4 regions of the Pseudarthrobacter sp. NS4 genome follow, and region 1 is predicted to be linked to each of the others. Evidence: predicted binding sites of a transcription regulator. Region 1 holds the regulator's gene; each other region holds the start of a gene.
The links. Region 1 encodes HrcA, which represses chaperone genes, less so after heat shock. Its sites were predicted from a motif close to TTNGCACTCGNNNNNNNCGAGTGCNAA; they were not measured.

Region 1 (3,199 bases):
CCGCCCCAGCAGCGATGCTTCCAGGTCTGCATAGCTCCGGACGGCGCCCAGCAGCTTCTGCCAGCCCAGCCCAATATCTTCCTTCGTGGAGTGGGGCCACCCGAACGCTGCGAGGATTCCGGTCTTCCAGTCCTGCCCGCGGGGAACAACAGGCCATTGTTCAATACCCAGGACAGCGGGCCGGATGGCCTGCCAGACGTCGACGTACGGATGGCCAACGATGAGCACGTTCCCGGCGGCACCGGGAGAGGCCATCACGGCATCGGCGATGCGGGACTCCTTGGAGTCCGGCACCAGGTGGTCCACGAGCACGCCCAGGCGCCGTCCCGGTCCCGGCCGAAAGTCCGCCACCGCCCCGGCGAGGTCGTCAATTCCGTGCAGGGGTTCGACGACGATGCCCTCCACCCGGAGGTCGTCTCCCCAGACCTTTTCCACCAGTTCGGCATCGTGTTTGCCCTCCACCCAGATGCGGCTGGCCTTGGCTACCTGCGCCCGCTGCCCGGCTACCCGCACGGATCCTGACGCGGTTCTTCCGGCGGCGGGGCCGGACGCTGCCGGTCGCGCTGCAGGCGGCATCAGGCGGATGGCGCGGCCTTCAAGGAGGAAACCGAAGCCCAGCCGGAAGGTGCGCGACTTGCCGCGCCGGTCCTCCAGCACCACCACGTGCATACCGCCGGACTTTTCAACCCGGATAACTGCACCAACCCAGCCGGACTGGACATCCTCCAGTACCATTCCGCGCTCAACCGGCACTTCGGACAATTGGGTACGGACGGGAGCGGACATGTCCCGGGGCCCCCAGTTCTGGTAATCCATGATCGACTCCGCCTAGCGCTAGAACAGTGCCCCCGGAATTTCGCCCGGAGCGGTACCAATGCTAACAACGGCGCGAGGCATAATAGACTGTTAGCACTTAGGCATGTCGAGTGCTAACCCTGGTGGTGGCACGGTGCGGGCGCTGCAGCCGCCCTGACCCTGGATGGAGGTGGAGTGTGAGCGAGCCACGCAAGCTGGAAGTACTGCGGGCCATCGTGGAGGACTACGTCCACTCCCGTGAGCCGGTCGGTTCCAAAGCCCTGGTCGAACGGCATCATCTCTCGGTGTCCAGTGCGACCATCCGCAACGATATGGCGGCTCTGGAGGATGAGGGCCTGATCATGGCGCCGCACACCAGTGCGGGCCGGATTCCCACCGATAAGGGCTACCGCCTGTTTGTCGATCAGATTTCTGCCGTCAAGCCCCTGTCCCAGGCGGAGCGACGCGCCATCCAGTCGTTGCTCGAAGGCTCGGATAACCTTGACGATGTCCTGGACCGCACGGTCCGCCTGCTGTCACAACTGACCAACCAGGTGGCTGTGGTCCAGTATCCGCACCTGAGCCGTGCCCTGATCCGACACATCGAATTCGTCCTGCTTGCACCGCGCAAGGTCCTGGTGGTCCTGATTGTCAACAGCGGCAAGGTGGAGCAGCGCGTCATCGACGTCGGTCAGGATCTGGGAGACGACGCACTGGCCGGCCTGCGGAGCCGGTTCCTTGGTTCCCTCGCGGGGACACCCCTAAGCCAGCTGGCCCAGGCCCTTCCCGCCGTCGTCTCCGCGGTAAGCCCGGGCCGGCGCCAGGCGGCCCAGGCACTGGCCCATGGGCTGGAGGGCCTGGCCCAAAACAGCCGCGAGGACCGGATGGTCATGGCAGGCACGGCGAACCTCGCACGGTCCAACGTGGATTTCCCGCTCAGCATCGGCCCGGTGCTGGAAGCCCTCGAAGAGCAGGTGGTGATGCTGCGCCTGCTGAGCGAGATGGCGCAGGACCCCCGCGGAGTGGCAGTAAGCATCGGCAGGGAGAACCCCTACGACGGCCTCGCCGAGGCGTCGGTGGTGGCCACGGGATACGGCCCGGACAGTGCAGCAAAGATTGGCGTGCTGGGCCCGACGCGCATGGACTATCCCACCACCATGGCCGCCGTCAGGGCTGTTGCCCGTTACCTTTCCCGGATCCTGGGACCCTGACTGGTCTGTCCCGGCGCCACGGCGGCCGGGAGCACGAGCAGGGCAGCCCATATGCAAGCAGTACAACAAGGAAGAGATACGAACTTTGAGCAGCCACTATGACGTCCTTGGAGTCTCACCGGAGGCCACCGGAGAAGAGATCAAGAAGGCCTACCGCAAGCTGGCCCGCACCTTGCACCCGGACGTTAATCCGGGCGCGGACGCCGCGGACCGCTTCAAGGCAGTAACCCACGCATACGAAGTTCTGTCCGATCCCCAAAAGCGCCGGGTTTATGACACCACCGGCAACGAAAACGGCACGGACAACGGCTTTGGCGGCGGCAGCTACGCCGGCCAGGGTTTCGCGTTCCAGGACATCTTTGACACATTCTTCGGTGCAGGCGGCTCGTCCGGTCCTGCTTCCCGCGTCCGTCGCGGCCAGGATGCACTCATCAGTGTTCGTATCGACCTGCGCGACGCCGTGTTCGGCGTCAACAAGAAGCTTGAAGTGGACACCGCGGTTACCTGCCCCACCTGCGAGGGATCCTGCTGCCGGCCGGGGACGCACCCGGAGCGCTGCGACATCTGCGGTGGCAGCGGCCAGGTTCAGCGCGCCGTGCGCTCCATCCTGGGCCAGGTCATGACGGCCGCGCCCTGCGGCTCCTGTGAGGGCTTTGGCACCGTCATCAAGGACCCCTGCAATGAATGCAGTGGCCAGGGGCGCATCCGGAGCCGCCGCTCGCTGACCATCAAGGTTCCCGCCGGCGTCGCCACCGGCACCCGGATCCAGCTCTCCGGCCAGGGCGAGGCAGGACCCGCCGGCGGACCCGCCGGTGACCTTTACGTGGAGATCCGCGTCAACAATGACGCCACGTACGTCCGCGACGGCGACGACCTCCACGCCACCCTGAACATCCCCATGACCGCCGCTGCCCTTGGCACCGAGGTCAGCCTGGAAACGTTCGACGGAACCCAGGACATCGACGTCAAGCCCGGAACCCAGTCCGGCGAGATCATCACCCTTCGCGGCCTCGGCGTCACCCACCTGCGCGGCTACGGCCGGGGGGACCTGAAAGTGCATCTCCAGGTCGAGACCCCGGCCAGGCTCGATCCGGCCCAGGAAGACCTCCTGCGCCAGCTCGCCAAACTTCGCGGCGAGCAGATCACGGACGGCAAGCTCGCAGCGAGCGGCGGCATGTTCGCCAAACTCCGGG
Region 2 (3,199 bases), 1.3 Mb from region 1:
AGATCAACGATGCGGGTGGCCACAAGGGCAGGCCGCTGGAACTTCTTCCCGTCGAAGCGGAGCTGGACGCGACGTCCCAGGCGCAAGCCCTTGTGGTGGCCGAAGCGGACGTTGTTATCGGTCCCACCGATTCCAGCCATGCCGCCGGCGTCATCGACATACTCTCCAGGGCGCGCACGCCGCTGATCTCCCCCGCCAACACCGCCGCGGGGCTCACCGGTATCGAATCGGGCGGCTACTACTTCCGGACCGCCGCCGCGGACGTCGCCCAGGCTCCCGTGCTGGTCAAACTCGCCAAGGACGCCGGTGCCGCCACCATCTCGGTGCTGTACCAGGAAGGCTCCTACGGAAATGACGTCTCGGACGCTGTTTCCCAGGCAGCCAAACAGGCCGGACTGGACGTGGCCGTGACGGAGGAGTTCAAGCCGGGGGAGGCGGGAGAAGCCGCAGGCGCGGCAGGGGACGCCGGCTCCGACGCGGTGATCCTGATAGCCCGCGATGGGGCCCACGGTGCGCTCGCTGAGCTGAACAACGCCGGCATCACCGGTGCGCGCATCATCCTCAGTGATGGCGCATTCGCCCGGTACGGGTCAAAACTGGGTTCCAAGGCGCTCGAGGGCGCCCGCGCGATTGTCCCCGGACAGCTTCCTTCCGCCGGTTTCCAGGAGCGGCTGCTGGCCGTCGACGGAAAACTGAAGGACGTATCATTCGCTGCGGAGACCTACGACGCCATCTCGCTGGCCGCCCTGGCGGCAGCCAAGGCACAGGATGATGCGGGGCGCTCCATCGCGGCGAACCTGATCAGCGTGTCCGGTGGGACTGCGGGTGCTTCGGCGGAGACGCCGGCTGCCGCGTGCCCCTCCTACAAAGAGTGCGTAACCAGCCTGGCGGCGGGCACAGACATAAATTACGACGGCGAGTCCGGCCCCATCGCGTTTGACACCAATGGTGACATCACCACAGCGAACTTCACGGTGTTCACCTACGCGGCGGACAACATTCCAGCGGCCACCGGCCGGGAAACAGCAGGCCGCGCCGCGGACTGATCGCCGTGGGCGAATAAGCGTGCCAGGCGGCGGGTTTGCGGCTCTTTCGCTTGCACTCTCACGTGGGGAGTGCTAATTATTGAGTTAGCACTCTGACGCACCGACTGCTAAGCAAGGCCTGGTTTTGCCCGGCGGCGCGCGGCACCGGTCGAGGAGCCAAGAAACACCTAACTGGAGTGAGATCCCCAGCCCGAGGCATACAGAGGCCGATGGCAAAGGATCGTCCGTCGCGGGCACTGCAGCGAAGGTTCATTCTTAACGACTGTCCCGAAAGGACTATTGCCGTTATGGCCAAGATCATTGCATTTGATGAAGAGGCACGCCGCGGCCTTGAGCGGGGCCTGAACATCCTCGCCGACGCCGTTAAGGTCACCCTCGGCCCGCGTGGACGCAACGTCGTCCTCGAAAAGAAGTGGGGCGCCCCCACGATCACCAACGATGGTGTTTCCATCGCCAAGGAGATCGAGCTGGACGATCCCTACGAGAAGATCGGCGCCGAGCTGGTCAAGGAAGTTGCCAAGAAGACGGATGACGTCGCAGGCGATGGCACCACCACGGCTACCGTGCTGGCCCAGGCCCTGGTCAAGGAAGGCCTGCGCAACGTTGCCGCCGGCGCCGACCCGCTGTCCCTCAAGCGCGGCATCGAGAAGGCCGTTGAGGCGGTCACCGCTGAACTGCTGAACTCCGCCAAGGAAATCGAAACCAAGGAAGAGATCGCCGCCACGGCCTCGATCTCCGCTGGCGACGACGAAATCGGCGCCCTCATCGCCGAAGCCCTGGACAAGGTGGGCAAGGAAGGCGTCATCACGGTCGAGGAGTCCAACACCTTCGGCCTGGAGCTGGAACTCACCGAAGGCATGCGCTTCGACAAGGGCTACATCTCCGCCTACTTCGTGACCGACGCAGAACGCCAGGAAACGGTCCTCGAGGATCCGTACATCCTGATCGTCAACTCCAAGATCTCCAACGTCAAGGAACTGGTTGCTGTCCTGGAAAAGGTCATGCAGTCCAACAAGCCGCTGCTGATCATCGCCGAGGACATCGAGGGCGAGGCCCTGGCCACCCTGATCGTCAACAAGATCCGCGGCACCTTCAAGTCCGTCGCCGTCAAGGCGCCAGGCTTCGGTGACCGCCGCAAGGCACAGCTCGCCGACATCGCCGTCCTCACCGGCGGCCAGGTCATTTCCGAGGAAGTCGGCCTGAAGCTGGAAAACGCCGGCCTGGAACTCCTGGGCAAGGCACGCAAGGTTGTCGTCACCAAGGACGAGACCACCATCGTCGAGGGTGCAGGCGACGCCGACCAGATCGCCGGGCGCGTTTCCCAGATCCGCGCCGAGATCGAGAACTCCGACTCCGACTACGACCGCGAGAAGCTGCAGGAGCGCCTGGCCAAGCTGGCCGGCGGCGTAGCAGTCATCAAGGCCGGTGCCGCAACCGAGGTTGAGCTCAAGGAGCGCAAGCACCGCATCGAGGACGCAGTGCGCAACGCAAAGGCCGCTGTTGAAGAGGGTATCGTCGCCGGTGGCGGCGTGGCCCTCATCCAGGCCGGCGCGAAGGCATTCGCCAACCTCCAGCTCTCCGGCGACGAGGCAACCGGTGCCAACATCGTCCGCGTTGCCATCGACGCTCCGCTGAAGCAGATTGCCTTCAACGCCGGCCTCGAGCCGGGCGTTGTGGTTGACAAGGTCCGCGGCCTGCCCGCAGGCCACGGCCTGAACGCAGCCACCGGCGAGTACGTCGACCTGCTCGCAGCCGGCGTCAACGATCCCGTCAAGGTGACCCGCTCTGCCCTGCAGAACGCAGCCTCCATTGCCGGCCTGTTCCTCACCACCGAGGCAGTCGTGGCCGACAAGCCCGAGAAGAACCCCGCTCCCGTTGGCGGCGGCGACGACATGGGCGGCATGGGCGGCTTCTAGCCTTCCCGCCGGGACCTGTCCCGCTGATACAACAAATGCGGCCCCCTCTTCGGAGGGGGCCGCATTGGTTTCCTGCTTAAGCGGATGCCGGTCCCTGGAGTGCCCCGGCCGGCCGGGCTCCCGGCTACTTACGCGCGCCGGACAGCATCGCTTCGACTTCCTTCTTGAAAGCCTCCGCAGCGGCCTGCGGCGTGAGGCGGTCGTACAGCACTTCGTCCGTGTAACGCTTGATCACGT
Region 3 (3,199 bases), 710 kb from region 1:
GCGGGGTGCAGCACGTAGCGGCCGATGATGGCCAGGTTGGAGGGTGCTTCATCCGCGGTGGGCTTCTCCACCAGCCGATTAATGCGCACGTACCCTTCGCCGTCGATCTCCTGGATATCAGCGCAGCCATAGGCACTGATCTCTGATGGTTCCACTTCGATAAGGGCCACGACGGAACCCCCCGTTTTGGCCTGCACGTCAATCATGGTGCTGAGCAGTTCGTCGCGCGCATCGATGAGGTCGTCACCGAGCAGGACCGCGAAGGCTTCATCGCCTACGTGCTGCTTGGCCCGGAGCACCGCGTGTCCCAGGCCGTTGGGGTCCCCCTGGCGCACGTAGTGGATATCGCCCAGGTTGCTTGCTGCCTGGATGGACGCCAGCTTCTCGGTGTCACCCTTGTCCGAAAGCGTGGACTCCAGCGCGGGAACCCGGTCGAAGTGGTCTTCCAGTGCCCGCTTGTTCCGTCCCGTAATCATCAGGACATCGTTCAACCCCACGTGGACGGCTTCCTCAACCACGTATTGGATGGCAGGCTTGTCCACCACGGGAAGCATTTCCTTGGGCATAGCCTTGGTGGCGGGAAGGAACCTGGTGCCCAGCCCGGCAGCGGGGATGACAGCTTTGCGGACTCGCGGGTTACTGGTACTCACCGGACTAATCTAACGTCAGCGTCAAGCATTCAGTAACAAAGGACCGGCTGCGGCTTGCCCGGGGGCCGGCACGTAAACCGCCGAACGGCGGGCAAGGGAGGACATACACAATGATTGAGAAGCAGAACGCCGCCAAGGACGGCATCCGTACAGCGCACCGGCAGCGGAGGGCTGTACGGAGCCCCGGAGAGCTGGAAGCCGCAGGTGCCGCTCTTGCCATCCACGGTGCCGCCTGGGCGGAATCCATGTCCGGTGGAGAACCGGCCATGTTCTGCGTCTACCTGGGCATCGGCGTGGAGCCGCCCACCCTCCCCCTCATCACCGCCCTCTACAACCACGGCCACAGGGTCCTGCTCCCCGTCTGCGAGCCGGGCAGGGAACTGAGTTGGGTCTTCTGGAGTCCGGACGTCAGCTTCGAGCGCAGCAGGTACGCGCCCATCCTTGAACCGTCCGGGCCCCGCCATGGACCCGATGTGGCGGGGGAAGCCACGGCGCTCTTCATCCCGGCAACAGCCGTGGACCTCAGCGGCAACAGGGTAGGCCAGGGCGGCGGCTACTATGACAAATTCCTGGGACATCTTGCGACTGCCGGGAAGGAGATTCCGCTCGCCGCTGTTATCTACGACGATGAACTGCTGCCCGCAGGGCAGATCCCTGCCGAGGAGTTCGACCGCCCCGTCCCCGCCATCCTGGCGCCGTCAGGGTTGCGGTCGCTGGTCGGCACCGTTTGAACCCGGGTGATGGGGGCGCTGGGGAATGATAGAATTGGCACTCAGGCCCTGCGACTGCTAATGGACTACCATGTGGCAGCACGGGACCTCTCGTTTGCCCAAGAGGAGGAGCACCAGTGCCAACATATGCTTACGCCTGCAAGGATTGCGGCCATGCCTTCGATATCGTCCAGTCCTTTTCGGACAGCTCATTGACGTCGTGCCCTGAATGCGAGGGCACCCTGCGCAAGAAGTTCAACAGCGTGGGCGTCGTGTTCAAGGGATCCGGCTTCTACCGCACCGACTCCCGCGATGCCAAGGGCAGTACAGTCTCCGCAACTCCCCCGGCGCCAGCTTCGACGGCACCGGCTCCCGCTGCTGCACCGGTGGCCTCCGTTCCGGCGGCAGCTGCCAGCTGATTCCGGCTCCCGTTATTTCAACGGCCCCGCGACCTGTTGTTCGGACGTTGTCCACATAGGCGCGGGGCCGCTGTCGTGTGCGTCTTTTGTGCCCTTAGCGTGGGGTTATGCCTGCACACCCGAACCGCGTCCGCCGGAAAACCCGTGGGTTCCTTCACCTTAACCGGCGGCCGGGTCCTTCTAGCCGTTCCGGCACCAGCCGTCCGGCTGTGCGGTTAACCGGGTGGCTCAGCCGTAACCGGCGCCTTGCAGTCGCGCTGCTTCTCTGTGCCGCGGCGGCACTCACTGTGCACCAACTCACCCCGGCGCCGGTTTACACCGTGACCGCCCTGGCCGCTTCCCGGGATCTGCCTGCCGGCTCAGCCTTGGCGGCGGCCGACCTTGCCCATGTTCAGGTGCCGCCGGGCATGCTGGCAGACGGGTTCCTCCGCGAAGAAGGCGCGGCCGCCGGAAAGCAGCTGGCAGCCCCGTTGCGCAAGGGCCAGTTGCTGACGGACGCCCAGCTGCTGGGCCCCGGCCTGCTGACCGGCAGCCCTCCTGGTTCAGCAGCCGTTCCCGTAAGGATGGCCGATGCGTCCTCGATCCAGCTGGTTTCCCCGGGGCAGCTGGTCAACGTCGTGCTGACGGCAGGCAACGGCTTCGACCAGCAGGAACCGTCAGAGGTCCTGGCATCAGGAGTCCCCGTGCTGTGGACGTCCACGAAGGGAAGCCAGGGCGGGCAGTGGCTCGGAACCCACGAGACGGACGGGCTGATCGTGGTGGCCGCGGACGCTCAACAGGCAGCCCGGCTGGCCGGGGCGTCAACCCAGGGGAAGCTGTTCTTTGTCCTGGTAGGACCATCCTGACCCGCGGTGATCCCGGCAGTGGGCCGTAACTTACTGTTAGCCCCAGTGGGGCGGTTTCTGTTCCTTCAGCCAGGCATCGTGGTCATCGTCGCGGTCGCCCCAGGCACGGGGATCGTCCTCGGACGCTGTCTTCGGCAGGAGGCCCCCGGTTCCACCCTCGGCCACACCGGCAGAGGGTACAACCGGAGCAGCGGGGGTGTCCGTGGATGACGGTGCGCTGTTATCGGCGGCGCTGTTCTTCTCTTCTTCGGTGGCCACGTGGCCCACCTCCTTGCTGTCCAGTCCGGCCTGCATGGACTCAACACCATGATGCCCGGCATGTGCTTCGGTGATTCCACCAGCGCGGCGCCCGGAAACCGGTCCGGGGGAATGCGTTGCGTAGGAAATCGAGGCAGGCTGTGCGGCGTCAATATCATTCAGCGCCTGATCGACGTCGTCGTCAAGGAAGCCGGCGGACGTGGCCGCCCGCGCCGGAAGCCCCATCTTTTCCAGCCCCAGGTACGCCGCAATCCGGTCAGCGCAGGCTGAGGGATCCGTGAACACCTCGATGGTCCACAGCGGCATATACCGCCAGC
Region 4 (3,199 bases), 1.2 Mb from region 1:
AACCGCGCTGGCCCGGATCGCCGAGGAGTTCCGGCCGGATGCGGTGGTCTCCTCCCCCTACGCCCGGGCCTGGCAAACGGCGGAAATCGCAGTGGAGACAGCCGGCTGGCCGCTCAAGGTCCGCACCGATGAACGGCTGCGCGACCGCGAACTCGGCATCCTGGACCGGCTGACCAGGCGGGGCGTGGCGGCCCGCTTCCCTGAAGAAGCCGAGCGGCGGGAGTGGCTGGGCAAGATGTACTACCGCCCGCCGGGCGGGGAATCCTGGGCGGACGTGGCACTGCGGCTGCGCTCGGTCCTGGACGAACTGAACAACCTCAGCACGGGTCACCGCGTGATGCTGGTCTGCCACGACGCCCTGATCATGCTGTTCCGGTACGTGCTGGAGGGTATGACCGAGCGGGAGATCCTGGACCTCGCCGCCGGCACGTCGGTGCTCAACGCTTCCCTGACACGGTACGTGCGCCCGTCCGGCGAAGGGCCCTGGAAACTGGAGAGTTTCAACGTGGCAGACCACTTGGCCGAGCAGGGCGTGACCGTCACCGAGCACGCCGGAGATACCAGTGTCCACCCGAAATGATTCCAACGGCGCTCCAGCCGGCGGCTCTGGAGTCACCACCCTGGTGACGCCGTCGCTGCTGCGCGACTGGCCGTTGCCTGCACCGGGCGAGGACAAGTACTCGCGCGGCTCGGTGCTGGTGATAGGCGGGGCGCGGGCCACACCCGGCGCCGCCCTCCTGGCGGGGGCTTCCGCCCTTCGTGCGGGTGCCGGCAAACTCACCCTGGCGGTTGCCGGGTCCGTGGCGGTGCAGGTAGGGGTTGCCCTGCCGGAATGCGGGGCCATGGGCATGCCCGAGACGGCTGACGGGTCCTTGACCGGGGAAGGGCTGGACCGCATCTCTACCTACCTGGACCGGGCCGATACCGTGCTCATTGGTCCGGGCCTGGACGATCCCGGTTTGGCGGAGGACCTGCTGCGGGCGCTTCTGGAGCGGGAGGCCTCCGCCGGTGAGCCGGACGACGGCGGCGGTTCCGCCGTCGTGCTTGATGCCTATGCCCTGGGCGGACTGGTCAAGCTTGAGGATCAGCTCGACCCGTGGCGGGGCCGCCTGATCCTCACCCCGAATCCCAAGGAAGCAGCCATTCTGCTCGGCCGCGAGGTGGAGGACCTCGAAGCGGATGTGGCCGAAATTGCCCGCCGGTTCGACGCTGTGGTGAGCTGCCAGGGCCTGATCGCGCGGCCACCCGGTAACGCGCCCGAGGAATCTGAAATGTGGAAGATCACCACGGGGTATGGGGGCCTGGGCACGTCGGGCAGCGGTGATGTCCTGGCCGGAGCGATTACGGGCGTCCGCGCCCGGGGAACCAGCGGTGCGCAGGCTGCATGCTGGGGTACGCACCTCCACGCGGCTGCCGCCGACCGCCTCGCCAGCAGACTGGGCCCGCTCGGATTCCTGGCCCGTGAACTCGCTGACGAGCTTCCCGCGCTGATGCTGGAACTGAACACCTGAAGCCCGCATGGGGATGGCCCCCGGCCGAAGCCGGGGGCCACCGTATCGGTAAGTTCGGGCGTACACTGCCGATGCGCTGTTTAGCGCTGTGGCGTGCTCAGAATGGCGAAACGCCCTAAGAGGCAGTCAACAATCAATACCCGACTTCCGATCCTATGTTGAAACTAGGCGGCAATCTCCTGCTTTGCCCCCTTCGTTTCGATCTCGATCTTGCGCGGCTTGGCCTTTTCGGCGACAGGAATCCGCAGCGTCAGAACACCGGCGTCGTAGCTGGCCTTCACGTTGTCAGTATCCAAGGTGTCCCCGAGGATCAGCTGGCGGCTGAATACGCCGCGCGGCCGCTCGGAGGCGATCAGCTCGGTGTCCTTGCCCGTGGGTTCGGGACGCTCGGCCCGCACCGTCAGGACATTCCGTTCCACATCCAGATCCACTGAATCCACTGTGACGCCGGGCAGATCAAAGGCGACTACAAATTCCTGGTCCTCCCGCCACGCGTCCATCGGCATCGCTGCCGGACGCGCTGCCGTGCCGAGGACCTGCTGGGCCAGCCTGTCCAGCTCGCGGAACGGATCGGTTCGCATCAACATGGCTTCCCTCCTCGTAAGAGACGGTCCAACACATTTTTTGGTACCAGCCGATCTGTATTGGCTGATATAGATTTTTTAGCACTGGACAAGGAGATCCGCAAGCGGTCGGGACGGAATTTTTGAATCTTTTTTGGCGTACGGGGACATGGCTGAGGGGCCCTCCGCGGTAGGCGGAAGGCCCCTCAGGACGTGCAGTATTAGCTCCTTGTGGGGTCCGGGCGGAGCGGCGCCGGGCCCGGATCCGGCACCGGCAGCGGACCGGGCGGTTCGGGCGTCGGGAACGGATTGGGGGGCGGCGGACCGGGCTGGGTGGGATCAGGCTGGGTGGGCCCCGGTTCCGGTGGGAACGGCTCGGGTTCGTGCACTGGCGGGATGGTCATAAACTTCCCCTCTCACGCTGGGCGGATATGCCTTGGCGTGAACAGGATACTCCTGCCACCTGAACCCCACTAGGGCACGACGGCGGCACGCGCCGCCGTCGTCCTGGCATAACCTGCGGGAGGGTTCGGGAAAAAGAGGCAGGACCTGCGAGAGGGTCCGGGATGGGGCGGGGGTTCGTGGGGCGGCGCTCCCCCGGTAGCGAACGCGCCCGCTCATTGTCCGGGGCGGTGGCTATATTGAAGGAATGACCCAGACTCCGCTGCAGGATTCCACCAGCACCTCCGCGACCGCCGCCACCCCGCCTGTGGCCAAGAGGGTCCCCCTCGAACGGACGCACCACGGGGACACGTTCGTGGACCACTACGAGTGGCTGCGGGACAAGGAATCCGCCGAGGTGGTGGAGCACCTGAAGGCCGAGAACGCCTACCAGGAAGCAGTGACGGCGCACCAGGAACCGCTCCGCGAGGCCATTTTCCAGGAAATCAAGGGCCGCACCCAGGAAACCGATCTTTCCGTCCCGCACCGCAACGACGATTGGTGGTACTTCAGCCGCTCTGTGGAGGGCAAGGAGTACGGCATCCAGTGCCGGGTCAGGGCCGCGGACACCGAGGACAAGATCGCCGACTGGACCCCGCCCGCCGTCGAGCCCGGTGTGGAGATCCCGGGCGAAGAGGTCCTCCTGGACGGCAACGTGGAAGCGGAAGGCAAGCCGTTTTTCTC

Region 2: a site for HrcA is predicted at 1,131-1,157, ahead of groL (chaperonin GroEL). Genes of this name have one in related genera too.
Region 3: a site for HrcA is predicted at 1,416-1,442, ahead of NXY83_RS14010 (FmdB family zinc ribbon protein). Genes of this name have one in related genera too.
Region 4: a site for HrcA is predicted at 2,174-2,200, ahead of NXY83_RS16175 (Hsp20/alpha crystallin family protein). Genes of this name have one in related genera too.

Annotation. Positions count from the first base shown of each region.
Region 1 covers NZ_CP103288.1:2,257,586-2,260,784, reverse strand. The annotation lists gene NXY83_RS10640 (DUF3097 domain-containing protein) at 1-816, opposite strand, end outside; gene hrcA (heat-inducible transcriptional repressor HrcA) at 993-2,006, shown strand; gene dnaJ (molecular chaperone DnaJ) at 2,092-3,199, shown strand, end outside.
Region 2 covers NZ_CP103288.1:1,001,001-1,004,199, forward strand. The annotation lists gene NXY83_RS04745 (ABC transporter substrate-binding protein) at 1-1,046, shown strand, start outside; gene groL (chaperonin GroEL) at 1,334-2,962, shown strand; gene NXY83_RS04755 (ABC transporter substrate-binding protein) at 3,087-3,199, opposite strand, start outside.
Region 3 covers NZ_CP103288.1:2,971,980-2,975,178, forward strand. The annotation lists gene galU (UTP--glucose-1-phosphate uridylyltransferase GalU) at 1-650, opposite strand, end outside; gene NXY83_RS14005 (5-formyltetrahydrofolate cyclo-ligase) at 761-1,381, shown strand; gene NXY83_RS14010 (FmdB family zinc ribbon protein) at 1,498-1,779, shown strand; gene NXY83_RS14015 (RcpC/CpaB family pilus assembly protein) at 1,989-2,624, shown strand; gene NXY83_RS14020 (DUF4011 domain-containing protein) at 2,661-3,199, opposite strand, start outside.
Region 4 covers NZ_CP103288.1:3,414,157-3,417,355, forward strand. The annotation lists gene NXY83_RS16165 (histidine phosphatase family protein) at 1-580, shown strand, start outside; gene NXY83_RS16170 (NAD(P)H-hydrate dehydratase) at 564-1,511, shown strand; gene NXY83_RS16175 (Hsp20/alpha crystallin family protein) at 1,676-2,098, opposite strand; gene NXY83_RS16180 (S9 family peptidase) at 2,724-3,199, shown strand, end outside.